3 regions of the Nitratireductor rhodophyticola genome follow, and region 3 is predicted to be linked to each of the others. Evidence: riboswitches for the same ligand, from Rfam matches in the RefSeq annotation. Region 3 holds a riboswitch; each other region holds the start of a gene.
What was found. A riboswitch is a leader RNA that binds a small molecule or an ion and turns the genes downstream of it on or off. The one in region 3 is predicted to bind cobalamin.
Positions count from the first base shown of each region.

Region 1: linked by a shared signal. The riboswitch ahead of KUG85_RS20180 (CbtB domain-containing protein) and the one ahead of KUG85_RS06010 (LLM class flavin-dependent oxidoreductase) in region 3 are both predicted to bind cobalamin.
Region 2: linked by a shared signal. The riboswitch ahead of KUG85_RS00050 (TonB-dependent receptor plug domain-containing protein) and the one ahead of KUG85_RS06010 (LLM class flavin-dependent oxidoreductase) in region 3 are both predicted to bind cobalamin.

Region 1 is NZ_JAHSSF010000006.1:68,282-72,860, reverse strand. It holds gene KUG85_RS20190 (c-type cytochrome) at 1-308, shown strand, start outside; gene KUG85_RS20185 (copper-transporting P-type ATPase) at 329-2,554, shown strand; cobalamin riboswitch at 2,632-2,861, shown strand; gene KUG85_RS20180 (CbtB domain-containing protein) at 2,879-3,076, shown strand; gene KUG85_RS20175 (CbtA family protein) at 3,092-3,688, shown strand; gene KUG85_RS20170 (multicopper oxidase family protein) at 3,681-4,579, shown strand, end outside.
Region 2 is NZ_JAHSSF010000001.1:12,235-16,813, reverse strand. It holds gene KUG85_RS00055 (ABC transporter substrate-binding protein) at 1-434, opposite strand, end outside; cobalamin riboswitch at 712-923, shown strand; gene KUG85_RS00050 (TonB-dependent receptor plug domain-containing protein) at 1,051-2,913, shown strand; gene KUG85_RS00045 (ABC transporter substrate-binding protein) at 2,913-3,782, shown strand; gene KUG85_RS00040 (FecCD family ABC transporter permease) at 3,779-4,579, shown strand, end outside.
Region 3 is NZ_JAHSSF010000002.1:51,205-55,783, reverse strand. It holds gene KUG85_RS06020 (FecCD family ABC transporter permease) at 1-643, opposite strand, end outside; gene KUG85_RS06015 (ABC transporter substrate-binding protein) at 665-1,597, opposite strand; gene KUG85_RS06010 (LLM class flavin-dependent oxidoreductase) at 1,651-2,670, opposite strand; cobalamin riboswitch at 2,868-3,064, opposite strand; gene KUG85_RS06005 (sialic acid TRAP transporter substrate-binding protein SiaP) at 4,008-4,579, shown strand, end outside.

The DNA of each region.
Region 1 (4,579 bases), on a different contig from region 3:
CGGAACTGTCGGGTGAAGCAAGCGTCGGTCAGATACTCTTCAATAACAACTGTGCCAGTTGCCATGGCGATCGTGCATCCGGAACGGACAAAGGGCCTCCGCTGATCCACGACATTTACAATCCGGGACATCACTCGGATGATGCGTTCTATCTGGCAGCCATGAACGGTGTGGTCCAGCACCACTGGCCATACGGCAACATGCCGAAGCAGGAGCAGGTCACGCGGGACGAGGTGGCGAAGATTGTCCAATATGTTCGCGAGTTGCAGGTCGCCAACGGCATAACGTTCAAACCGCACAACATGTGACACGACAAGGAGCGATTGCGATGACCTCCCAGCACGAGCACCATCATCACACGGCGGACGCCGAAGGCACCTCTTCTGCCGGCCAAGGCCAATATGACGAAGTTCCGGCCGGAAATAGCGGACCCGTCTATACCTGCCCAATGCACCCTCAAGTGCGCCGTACACATTCCGGATCATGCCCGATATGCGGCATGGGACTGGAACTGGAATCGGCAACGATGGTTGAAGAGGGGCCGAATCCCGAACTTGTCGATTTCACTCGGCGCTTATGGATTGGCGCGGCCCTGAGTATTCCACTCCTGATCCTGACCATGGGTCCCTTTGTGGGTCTTTCCGGCGTTCGCGAGATCTTCGGAGAACGAGCAACGCTGTGGATCGAACTTGTGCTCGGCACGCCAGTCGTTCTCTGGTCGGGTTGGCCATTCCTTGTCCGCGGCTGGAATTCCTTCCGTACGATGAATCTGAACATGTTCAGCCTGATCGCGATGGGCGTCATGGCGGCATGGACATTCAGTGTCGTCGCCGTGCTGTTTCCAGGTATCTTCCCCGATGGCTTCCGGGATCCAGAAGGTCATGTGGGTGTCTATTTCGAAGCAGCAGCCGTCATCGTTACCTTGGTGCTCCTCGGGCAGGTGATGGAACTGCGTGCTCGTGAGGGTACTGGCAAGGCAATCCGGGCACTCCTCGATATGGCGGCAAAAACGGCCCGCGTGATACGCGACGACGGCACGGAAGAGGAAATTCCGCTCGAACATGTTGGGGTTGGCGACCGCATTCGTGTGCGCCCCGGCGACAAGGTTCCCGTGGATGGCGTGGTGGTCGATGGTCGTTCATCGATCGACGAAAGCATGATCACCGGCGAACCCGTCCCAGTCGAGAAAGTTTCAGGCGATCCAGTGACGGGCGCAACCATCAACGGCACTGGCAGCCTTATCATGGAAGCTACACGCGTCGGCGCCGACACAATGCTGAGCCAGATCGTCGAAATGGTCGCCAACGCACAACGGTCCCGGGCGCCAATCCAGAAATATGCCGACAAAGTATCCGGCTATTTCGTGCCGGCGGTGATCGCTATCGCTGTACTTGCTTTCCTGGGCTGGGCGTTTTGGGGCCCGGAACCCGCCCTTTCATATGCGCTCATCGCCGCGGTCGCGGTACTGATCATAGCCTGTCCCTGCGCCCTCGGTCTCGCCACCCCAATGTCGATCATGACGGCAACGGGACGCGGAGCTCAAGCAGGCGTGCTCATAAAGAATGCGGAGGCGCTCGAGAGGTTCGAGAAAGTTGATACGCTAATCGTCGACAAGACAGGCACGTTGACCGAAGGCAAGCCGCGATTGGTGGCAGTCGTGGCGGAGAATGGCCATGACGAGACCGAAGTGCTGCGTCTGGCGGCTTCCCTTGAACGGGGTTCGGAACACCCGCTCGCCGAAGCCATCGTAAGAGGAGCCGAAGAGCGAGGCGTGGAGTTGGCCGCGGCCGGCGACTTCGAGGCCGTTACCGGCAAAGGCGTCAAGGGTACAGTGGATGGCAGAGCCGTGGCGCTCGGCAATCTCGCGATGATCCGCGAACTTGGCCTGGAGGCGGGGGGCTTGACCGAAAAAGCCAATGGCCGCCGTGACGAGGGCGAGACGGTCATGTTCGTTGTCGTCGACAATGGCGTCGCCGGACTCGTATGCGTCGCCGATCCGGTGAAAGAAACAACCCCCGACGCGCTGAAGGCTCTGCATGAACTTGGATTCCGCATTATCATGGCGACCGGAGATAACGAACGAACGGCGAAAGCCGTTGCTGCGCGCCTGGGCATCGACGAGATCCGCGCCGACGTGCTTCCCGAAGACAAGGCGCGCATCATCCAGGAATTGCAGCAGCAGGGTCGCAAGGTCGCGATGGCCGGCGACGGCGTGAACGACGCTCCGGCTCTGGCTCAGGCCGACGTTGGAATCGCGATGGGAACCGGGGCGGATGTCGCGATCGAAAGCGCTGGGTTTACCCTGGTCAAAGGAAATCTTGACGGCATCGTCAGGGCTCGCCGTCTGGCCCACGGAACGATGCGCAACATACGGCAGAACCTGTTTTTCGCCCTGATCTACAATACGTTGGGCGTTCCGGTAGCTGCAGGCGTACTCTTCCCGTTCTTCGGCATCCTGATTAGTCCGATGTTCGCCGCCTTTGCGATGAGCGCTTCTTCGATCTCAGTTGTCGTCAATTCGCTCAGACTGCGGCAATTGGATCTGAAATCCTGATGGAGCCGTTGTCCTGGTCTTGTCGGAGAACGGTCGCGGCCAAGCTTGTCGTTATTGACTCGGTTTCGGCGTGACGTCAGGGTAATTGTTCACACGGTTCCCGCGATGCCGAGCGCGAAGCGGGATGAAAAGGGAATGTGACGGGTGGACCCAGACCGGGCATCCAAACCACAGCCGACCCCGCGACTGTAGAATGGCGCGGCGCCATAACTCCCGAAAACGGGAGCGCCACTGGAAACATCCGGGAAGGCGATAGCGCTGGAAAACCGCCATGAGCCAGGAGACCTGCCATGTGAACGGACGGAGAGATGTTCAAGTGACTGAATGAGCAACACGGAGGTTGTCATGCTCGCAACACAATCTGTTTCGCTGCGGGTTTCGGCATCAGCACGTCTGACGACTACGCTGTTCGCTGCAATATTTGGCATAGCGTTGCTTTATTTCGCTGCGTTTGCTCATTCCGACGCACTGCACAACGGCGCCCACGACACGCGCCACGCAATCGTCGCGCCCTGCCACTAAGGCGCCACGACGTAGATGTTGACCCGGGTAATTCTGGCCGCGCTTGTAGCGGGATTGCTCGCTGGTGTGTTCGCGACCGCGGCGCAATCAGTGCGGGTTATCCCGTTGATCCTCCAAGCCGAAGCTTATGAAGAGGGGGTGTCACACGCTGAGACCGAGGACGAAGTCTGGGCGCCCGAAGAAGGCTTGCAGCGGACGTTTTTTACGTTGCTCTCGAATCTCGTGACCGGTGTTGCATTCGCACTGATTCTAACGGCTATCACTCTGATATTAGACCAACCGGTGTCGCTCCGGCATGGCGCGCGTTGGGGGGCGGGTGGGTTCGCGGTTTTCGTTCTCGCCCCAAACTTCGGTCTTCCGCCTGAATTGCGCCTGCATGGATCGGACAGTCTGCCCGATGGCGGTAAATCCCCTTCGATCAGGGCGGATGTGCTGAAGGAAAAGGGCTGGACTGTGTCCAATCTGGCTTATGCGCTGAAAACAGGCATCCAACCGGACGGCGACGCTTTTGGTGGTTCGATGGGGGAAGTGGTGCGTGACGGAACTTCCTTTCTCAGTCAGGACGATCTGACGGCAATCGCGACCTTTCTGCTGGAGCGGGAGAATGATTGACAGACGCAATTTCCTGGCGGGAACCGGGGTGCTCGTGTCAGCAGGCGTCCTGCCCGGTCTTGCTGTGGCAAAGGCGGGTGCGCAGGAGTTTGATCTGATCGCCGGATCGGTCCAGCGAGCACTTTACGAGCAGCAGCTCTCAGATCTCTGGGCCTATAACGACATTGTACCCGGTCCTGAAATCCGGGCCCGAAAGGGCGAGCGGATACGCGTCAACTTTCGCAACAATCTTGAGGAGCCCACATCCATCCACTGGCACGGGATCCGCATCGAAAATGCGATGGACGGGGTGTCCGGCTTGACCCAGGAACCCGTGCAGCCCGGAGACAGTTTCATCTATGAATTCGAGCTGCCGGATTCCGGTACATATTGGTATCACGCGCACAACAAGAGTTGGAATGAGGTCGGGCGTGGCTTGTATGGCCCGTTGATCGTGGAGGAGCGAACCTCCACCTTTGATCGCGACCATGACATCACCCTCATCATTGATGACTGGCGCTTGCGCCAGCCTGGCGTTCTGGACACGGACAGCTTTGGTTCCTTGATGGATTGGAGCCACGGAGGGCGTCTCGGTAACTGGCTCCTTGTGAATGGCAAGTCACGTCCGGTCTTGAAGCTGCGCAGTGGCGAAGCCTATCGCGTTAGACTGATCAACGCCTCGAACGCACGTGTTCTGGAACTCGATCCCAATCGGTTCGGCGGAAAGGTAATTGCCTATGACGGACAGGCGCTGCCGGAATCCGTCGTTCTGCCTTATTCCCCGCATCTTCTCGGACCAGCGCAACGGATCGACCTTATGGTTGTTCCGGACGCTGATTTTGCGATCGAAGAGATTTCGGGCGATCAGCCATTCCCCCTGGTCGACGGGATCGTCGACGGGATATCGCGTAC
Region 2 (4,579 bases), on a different contig from region 3:
TCTGCCGTGAAGGCATCGCCATTGTTCCAGGTCACGCCCGGGCGCACGTGAAGGATGTATTCGGTCGCATCCTCGTTGACTTCCCAGCTTTCGATAAGCTTGCCCTCGAAGGTGAAATCGCGCGTGTACTTCACCAGCGGCTCAAGTGTCTGGCGCATGGCGTTTGCGATCTCCGACCAGTCGGCCGTGCGCGGGTCTTTCGGGTCCTTGATGAACATGGCGACACGCAGCGTCCCGCCCATTTTTGGCTCCTGCGCCATGGCCCGCTCCGGGGCGGCGAGGCCCAGCATTCCATAGGCTGCCGCCGTCGACGCGCCGAGCGCGCTTGCGAGCGCAAGAAACTCACGCCGGTCCATTCGGCCGGCTCGTGCCTCATCCGCCATTTCGGCAACGCGGGCCGGCACCTTCTCGCCATTGCTCTTGAAAAACGTCATCGACGCACTCCCATTATCTACCGTTTTCGGTTCGCGATTAGCATTTCCCATCCCGCCCCCGATGTCAAAATTCCCCGGGGTTCGGAAATCGAATTCTGCAACTTTTTCGACAATTCCAATGACGGGTTTGCGACAGTATTGCCGCAAAAACTACATGAAGAGCCGATTCCGCAATAATGAAGTATTTCACCCAACTGACAGACACTGACCCGGAACAGCGCACCGGACGGTAACGGCGCGCAACGGTCGATTGACGATGCCGGAGCCAGTTGCTAAGCGATTTCGGTTCGCTTGAGGTGCTCCGGCAGGTGTCCGCCCGCCGGAGGAAAAGGGAACACGGAACGGTCATTCTTCAATGGACCGCAGCCGTGGCTGCTCCCGCAACTGTGAGCGCTGAGGCTCCTCCAATGCCACTGGGTGCAAGACCCGGGAAGGCGAGGCAGCCGACGAAGCGCGAGCCAGGAAACCTGCCTTAGGCCGTCACCGACCGGATGCGGGACGCTTCCGGGGCTGTGTTTCTCGCAGTGGTGGCGATTGTCATCGCTGGCGGGGGGATTGAAGTCAGGCGTCTGTCGCTCTCCAGCAAACCGGAAAAACTTGGTTCTGGAGCATACGCATGCGTTCATATCGACACCGAAACTCTATCCTGTCCAGCACGACCGCGCTGATACTGGGCTTCGCCACGCTCACCACGCAGGCCGAGGACTTTGAGCTCGACACACTGGTCATCACCCCCAGCCGCACCCCAACGGAGGCAACGAAAGTGGGCTCCACGGTGGAAGTGATTGGGCGCGAAGAGATCGAAGAACAGTCTCTGCCGCTTGCGGTGGAATATCTTGACCTTTTGCCGGGTGTAAACCTGTCATCGCCAGGGGGCGTGGGCGCGGAAGGCAGTCTGTCGATCCGCGGCGCACCCCGCCGCTACGTGAAAACCCTCTACAACGGCATCGACATTTCCGACCCGACCAGCACCCAGGTGCAGACATCCTACCAATATCTACTGTCCGGTGGGCTACAGAGCATCGAAGTCCTGAAGGGCTCGCAGAGCACACTCTACGGCTCCGACGCCATTGCGGGAGTGATCAGCCTGTCAACACTGGACGACGTCGAGCCCGGCATCACCCACATCCTTCACGGTGAAGGTGGTTCGCATGGCTCGTTTGGGGGTTCCTACGGTTTCAGAGCTGGCAGCGAGCAGTCGAAACTCTCCATCAACGCCACGGGCTTCCGCACCGACGGCATCTCGGCCGCAGCCTCCGGCACCGAGCGCGACGGCTACGAGAACATCACGTTCGATGCAAATGCCGAACGTGCGTTCTCCGAAGTTTTCTCCGTCTTCGGATCGGCGCTTTATATCGACGCACAGGCCGAGTTCGACAATCAGGGTTTCGGCACTCTTCTGCCGAGTGACAATCCAACGGCCACCAACCACAGCAGACAACGCGCAGGCCGCGCCGGTTTCAATCTCGACCTCATGGACGGCCGCTTCCGCAACACGGTCTCCGTGCAGGCCTTTGACCTCGAACGGTCGATTACCGGCACGGGCTTCGATGGAAGCTATAATGGTCGCCGCTACAAGGCCGACTATCAGGGCGCTTTTGACGTCAATGAATGGCTGGTCGTTCAGGGCGGCGCAGATTACGAGCGCCAGAACGCGGTCTTTCCTGCCGGCTTGTTCAATCCGGAGATTGATTCCAGTTTCTGGATTGCCGGGGTCTGGGGTGAAGCCATCGCCACACCGTTGGAAAACCTGACGCTGACCGCCGGTATCAGACAGGACGAACACAGCGAATTTGGGGGGCACACCACATATCGCGCGACTGCGTCCTATCTCTTCGATCAGACCGGGACGCGCCTGCACGGCTCCGTGGGAACCGGCTTCCGCGCGCCGAGCCTCAACGAACTCTTCGGTCCTTTCGGCGCAAACCCCAACCTTCGGCCCGAAACCAGCTTCGGCTTCGACATCGGCGTTGAGCAGCGTTTCTGGAATGGAGCGGCGGTCGCCGATCTCACCTACTTCCAGCTCGAGATCGACGATCTGATCGGCTACACGACGCACTATCAGCAGATCGCGGGCACGTCGCGCCAGCGCGGCGTCGAGGCCTCGCTCCGCTATGCCGCGACCGACTGGCTGGTCCTCACCGGCGCCTACACCTATACACACTCGGTAGACCAGAACGACGTTCGCCTGACGCGCGTGCCACGCCACGAAATCGGCCTGACCGCCAGCGTGAAACCCGCAGAGAAGTGGACAATATCGGCCTCTGCCAGGACGGCCATGGATACGGTCGATACCGGCGGTTTCAAGCTTGACGATTATCTGCTTGTCAACGCCAAAATCGCCTACAAGCCGACCGAGGACACTGAACTCTATGTGCGGGCGGAAAACCTGCTTGATCAGGATTATCAGACGGTACGCGGCTACAACACACCCGGCTTCGGCGTCTTCGCCGGCTTCCGCGCAAAGTTCGCTCCCTGATGCTGGGGCGCCGGAGATGCCTCCCTCGCCTTTCCGGCCTTGCTCTTCTGGCCGGCGCGCTTCTTGTCGCGCCGGTTTCGGCCGCGCCAAAACGCGTCATGTCGCTCAATCTGTGCACTGACCAGCTTGCCATGACGCTGGCCGGGCCGGATCAGCTCGTCTCCGTCTCCTTCCTTTCGCGCGAGCCGAGCCTCTCAATGCTGCATGAAGAAGCGCAGGCCTACCCGGTCAATCGCGGACTTGCCGAAGAGGCGTTCCTTGAAAAGCCCGACCTCGTGGTCACCGGCACCTACGCGCTCCACAACACGACCGCCCTCTTGAAAAGGCTGGACTTTCATGTCGAGGAGTTTTCGTTCGCGCAGACCCTCGAGACCATTCCGGGCGAAATCCGCCGTATGGGCGTGCTCCTCGGTCAGGAAGAGAAGGCGGAAAGAATAGCAGGCGATTTCACAGACGAACTCGAAGCAATTGCCGCACGCCAATGCGACAGGCGCCCCACCATGATCGCCTACGATCAGAACGGCATCGCGCCAGGCGGCGGCACGCTGGGCGATTCCGTGATGCGTGCCGCGGGCTTCGCCAATCTGGCCGCCGATCTCGGTGTCGTCGGTATGGCGCCCTTTCCCCTGGAAGAGGTGATCGCCGCCCGGCCGGACGTCATCAGCATCAGCAGAAAACAGGACGCGCCGACACTCGGCGAACACGTGCCGCGCCATCCGGCGATTGCCGCCCTTCCCGAAACCCGCATCGGTGCATTCGTGCCCGAAGGCTCCCTGTCGTGCGGTGCCCCGGGAGTGATGGAAGCCGTGCGCGCGCTGGCCGCACTTCGCGCCGAGATCGCCCCCTGCCCGCAGGACGCGACGCAATGAAGCTCTCCACCTCGCTTGCACTCCTCACACTCGCGCTGTTCGTTGTGTCGCTGCTGGTCGGTCCCGCCGAACTGGGCCTCGGGAACAGCATATCCGGCCTTTTCGCCGGCGGCGGCGAGGCGGCGGCCATCATCATGCGCGAAATCCGCCTCCCACGCGCCCTGCTCGGCCTTGCCATCGGTATTTCTCTCGGGCTTTCCGGCGCGGTGCTTCAGGGGTTTCTGCGCAATCCGCTGGCGGAACCCGGCGTGATCGGCGTCTCCTCCATGGCAGCGCTCGGCGCGGTGGTGGTGTTTTACTCAGGCCTTGCCGGAAGTTCGCTCTACGCCCTTCCTGCCGGCGCGCTGATCGGGGCGCTTCTCGCCGTTCTGATCCTGCTCGCCATCGCCGCGCGCCAGGGCTCCACGCTCACGCTCATCCTCGCAGGTGTGGCGCTCTCCAGTCTCGCGGCAGCGCTCACCTCGCTGGTTCTCAACCTGTCGCCCAACCCCTTCGCCGCCTATGAGATCATCTTCTGGCTGCTGGGGTCTCTGAAGGACCGATCCATGGAGCATGTGGCACTCGCCTTGCCTCTCATGGCCTGTGGCTGGCTCCTGATCGCACTGTCGGCCCGCGCCATCGATGCGCTCTCGCTGGGCGAGGAAGCGGCCTCCAGCCTCGGCATTCACATGGGCCGCGCACGCTTCCTGATCGTCGCCGGTGTGGCACTCTCCGTTGGCGCGGCAACGGCGGTCGCCGGCACCATTGGCTTCATCGGCCTCGTGGTTCCGCATCTCATCCGCCCGCTGACCAGCCGA
Region 3 (4,579 bases):
TGAGCGCGCTCAGGATCGCGCTCATCGCCACACCGGCAAGCACAAGTCGCGTCGGTGTCATGTGCCCGCCCGTCCGCGCAACCCAGAACACTGCGAAGAGTGTTACCAGTCCGCCGAGAAAGGCCGAGATGTGCAACGTGAACACGCCGAGACCAAGAAGCCCCCAGCGCATCACCACCACGGCGCCCGTTGCCGCACCGGAGGAAACGCCGAGGATGCTCGGGCCTGCCAGTGGATTGCGGACGATGGACTGGATTGTCATGCCGGTTACCCCCAGGCTCGCGCCGACAAGGGCGGCGAGCACGACACGCGGCATGCGCGTCTGGACGACAATGGTCTCATAGACCGCGCGCCAGTCAGGCTCCACCAACCCGTCGCCGGCCACCAGATTGGCGAGAATGGCGACCGCCGTTCCACCGGGTATATGCACCGAGCCGAACATCAGTCCCGCAATGGCCATGCCCAGGAGCAGCCCCACCATCAGGAGAATGACCAGCGCATAGCCCGGCGACCCGCCGCTCGCCGCGCGGGCGGAAGCAACAGGGCGAAGAGCCGCGCCTCGCGCAGGCGGTGCTGACTGGAGCACGGCAAGCAGCGCTTCGTGGCTGTCTGGATCGTCCTTCCTCGGGGCGGGAGCATGCATCTTGTGAGTTCCGCTCGCCTGTTATTCGCCCATCCGCGCGGGATGGAAAGCGCGAGCCAGTTTCTCCACCGCATCGATGGAGCTCGGCCCCGGCTGGCCCCAGACGGAATCGATCGTCACAAACCTTTCACCGACAATGCCCGGCACGTCCCTGATGGTCGGGTTCGCCTTCAATATCTCGATCCGCCCCTGGCCCAGCTCGCCGGCGGGGTCTCCGACCACCTGGCCGCCGGCGGTGCCGGAATAATAGACGACGATGTATTCAGGCATACGCTCGGCAATCTGCTCCCAGGACACCTGACCATAGCGGTTTGCGACATCGCCAAAGATGTTTTCGCCACCGGCCCGCGACACCACATGCGACAGCATGGTGTTGCCAAGAACGGCGCGTGGGGCGGATTCTCCGCCGTTGAAGATGAACACCGGTATGGCGTCCGCGCCTTTGAGATCCTCTTCCACTGCAGCGAGCCGTTTTTCAATGTCGGCGATCAGTGCTTCGCCGCGCTCGCGCACGCCAAAGATGGCAGATACAGAGCGGATTTCGGCGTAGAGTTCATCGAAGCCGAATTTACCGAGATTGCAGCCTTCGGTGTTGAGCCGCGTCTTCATGCCCAGATCATGCAACTGGTCGCGCGTGTGACGACTTTCGCTGAACCCGTCCGGATAGCCGGCATAGACAAAATCGGCCTCCACCTCGATAAGCTGCTCGGTGGTGGCGACAAGCGGCGAAAGCACCGGAACCCCGTTATACGCTTCCTCATATTGCGGGCTGATCTGGAGGTTCGCCATATAGGAGGTGCCCGCCATGCGGTCTTCCAGCCCCAGCGCCAGCATCATCTCCGTTGCGTTGTTGCTGAGCGTCACGGCCCTTGCCGGCGGTGCCTCATAGGTGGTGGTGACACCGCAGTTCTCATCCGTATAGGGAAAGCCCGCTCCATCTGCGAAAGCAGGCATCGAAGCCACCAATAGACCCGCGACCGCAAAAGCGCGGAGACCGCCATAACGCATCATGAATTCACTCCTTGCAAAGCCGGCTCATTCCCGGCGTTTTCAGATGAGGTTGGAGAAGAGGCCTGCCTGTCGAGAGCCGGGAGCACCTCGGCAGCGAAGAGCTCCATGCCCCTGAGAGCCACATCGTTGGCGATCAAGCCATTGGCGCTGAACAGGCAGCGTATGCTGCTGGAACCCGTGCGCGCCGAAAGCGCACACAGTTGTGCATGGCAATCCTCGGGTGTGCCCGCGATGGTGAAATCAGCCATCATCGAAGCGCGGCTGCGCGGCTCTGGCGGCGTCATCCCGCGTGCCAGCGCGCGTTCGGCACGGCGCGTGTTCAGTCTATCGAGAAGCGTGTCGACCCGCTCGTCAGCTTCAGCCCGGGTCGGCGCAATCACCACATAACGGGAGAGCGACGAGGCCTTGAGCGATGCCCGTGACGCGCCATGCCGTTCAAGTGCGGCGTGAAACACGGGCAATTGCCGCGCCTCGTTCGGCTCGAGACTTAGCAGCAGCGGAAACCCGTTTCGCGCGGCGATGTCGACGGTTTCTTCTGAGACGCCAGCCACGTAGACGGGCGGATGCGGTTTCTGAACCGGAGGCGGTCCGACGGCGACATTGGCGAATTTCCAGGGTCCGGCAGCGGCAGAGCAATGCGGTTTTCTCCACGCATCGATCATGATCCTGAGCGCTTCGCAGAAGCGGCGGTGCGCATCGTCACGCGGAATCTCCAGCGCAGCGAAAGTCGCGGGCTCCGTGCCACGTCCGATGCCCACATCGACCCGACCGCCGCTCTGAAAATCAAGCTGTGCGATCTGCTCGGCCAGCATGAGCGGGTGATAGAGCGGCAGGACGAGGATCGACGTGCCGAAGCGCAGCCGCTCCGTACGCGCCAGGATTTCTGCGCCGAGCAACAGCGTCGACGGATAGGGCAGCGCCTCCCGGGCGAAGTGAAACTCGTTGAACCAGATGCCGCCAAAGCCAAGCGCATCGGCGCGTTCGACGAGGCGCATGAGTGCAGCGTGATCGCCCAATGCCCCCTCCCGCGCGAATCCAGCCAGATCAACGCGCATTCGGGCCACCTGCAGCAACCGATGGAAAAAGACGGAAACGACTCATTTGAAATGATATAACATATCGAAGACGATCAAGCCCGTTAAATCGTCTTGTCGCCGGCAAGGCCGCGCCTGCATGCATTCTGATCCTCCTGCCGGCGCACCTCGTCCGGCGTTCATGGTCGATGCATGAGGCAGGTCTCCTGGCTCGCGGCTCGGACGTTCGCTCCGCCTTCCCGGCCCTGGCCAGTGGCATTGGAAAGAACTTGCCGCTTACAGTTGCGAGGGCAGCCCCGGAATTGATCCCGCCAGGAGATCGCACCGGGTTCCCTTTTCATCCGCAGGATGCGGAACCGCATGCGGGAGCGACCCTAGCGGCGAAGCGTTCGCCACGCAACACACCACAGCCGGGTTCCATGACAAAATCATCGGCACGACCGAGCCGGCTCGAACGCCCTGCCAGTCCTGTGGCCGCCTTCGGTCCGAAGTCCGCCATCCATAGGCGAAAATCCAGGCCTTCCGCTGCATCGCCTTGGCATATCCCGGCGGAAGGCAACCGATGGCGGAGCTAAAGCATCGGACCGAAAAGTGGCATCCGGTTTTCGGTTTATTCCGATGCTCCATCAAGAATTTAGATCGTCCTTTGTGCGTCCGGATGAACGCACGGCGATCTAGTGTTTGATTTATAAATGAATGTATGCTTCATATATAAACATTGAGCACGCCGGTCGAATGGCTGCTCACCTCGGGGGGTGCAGTCGGGTGGACACGTCTCGTTTAATGGGCAGCTCTGATCGAGCGACAAATTGCAGGCAGAATGCCGGATTTCCGTGCGCCCTGACCTGCCTGCAGCCTGTAACCACAGGCTCTGCGTCGCAGCAGTCGAGGCGGTCGGTGCTTTGACCGGGCGCCTTCAGACGCGTTGGGGCGCCATCATCAGCATCGCCAGCTCAAACGATGCCAGGCCCACTATGCCAGTGGCGTCAGCAAACAGGCTGCCATCGTGGCCTCACGCAGGAGGTGTGGGGCTTTGTGATGATATTCAACACATGCCGATCATCAGCTCTATCGCCGTGTCCAGCAAGGAGGGCTGCCGGCGTATTCGTACGTGCCGATCATCTGCATGAGCATTTCGTCGATCTTCGCATCGCCGAAAACGGAGCCGTCATGGCTCCGTAAACGCCCTGGTTCTCCCCCGCGATGAGGGGTGGGAGGACGGGAGTGCTCCGCTTCCTTCAAACGGAGGCAGCGGGGCAATAACAGGTGCCTGATGCAGCTACACCGGGAGAAGCTGCACATTTCTTTTGGGAGGAACCATGTTGAAACTATCCAGACTTCGCGCGCTCTCCATCGGAGCCGCTGTGGCCATCGCCGCCAGTGCAACGGCCACCTTCGCCCAGGACGTCCTGAAGTTCGGTCACGTCTACGAGGCATCCACCCCCTACCATGCGGCGGCGCTTCGCGCGGCCGAGCTTCTCGAGGAAGCAACCGGGGGCCGCTACAAAATGGAGGTTTTCCCCGCATCGCAGCTCGGGAAGGAAGCAGCCCTCAACGAAGCGCTTTCACTGGGAACGGTGGATGTGATCTACACGGGCGTTGCCTTTCTCGGGCAATCCTACGGCCCCATAAGCATTTCCGACTACCCCTTCACCATGCGTTCTTATGAACACTGGAAGGCCTATGTGAATTCCGACCTCTTCGATGAGATGAGTGAGGCGTATAACAAGGTTTCCGGCAATACGGTCGCGGCCATGACCTATTACGGTGCGCGCCATGTGACCGCCAACAAGCCGATCCTTTCGCCAAAGGATATGGAGGGTCTGAAAATTCGGACGCCCAACGCTCCAGCCTATCAGATGTTCCCACGCGCCACAGGCGCAAACCCCAC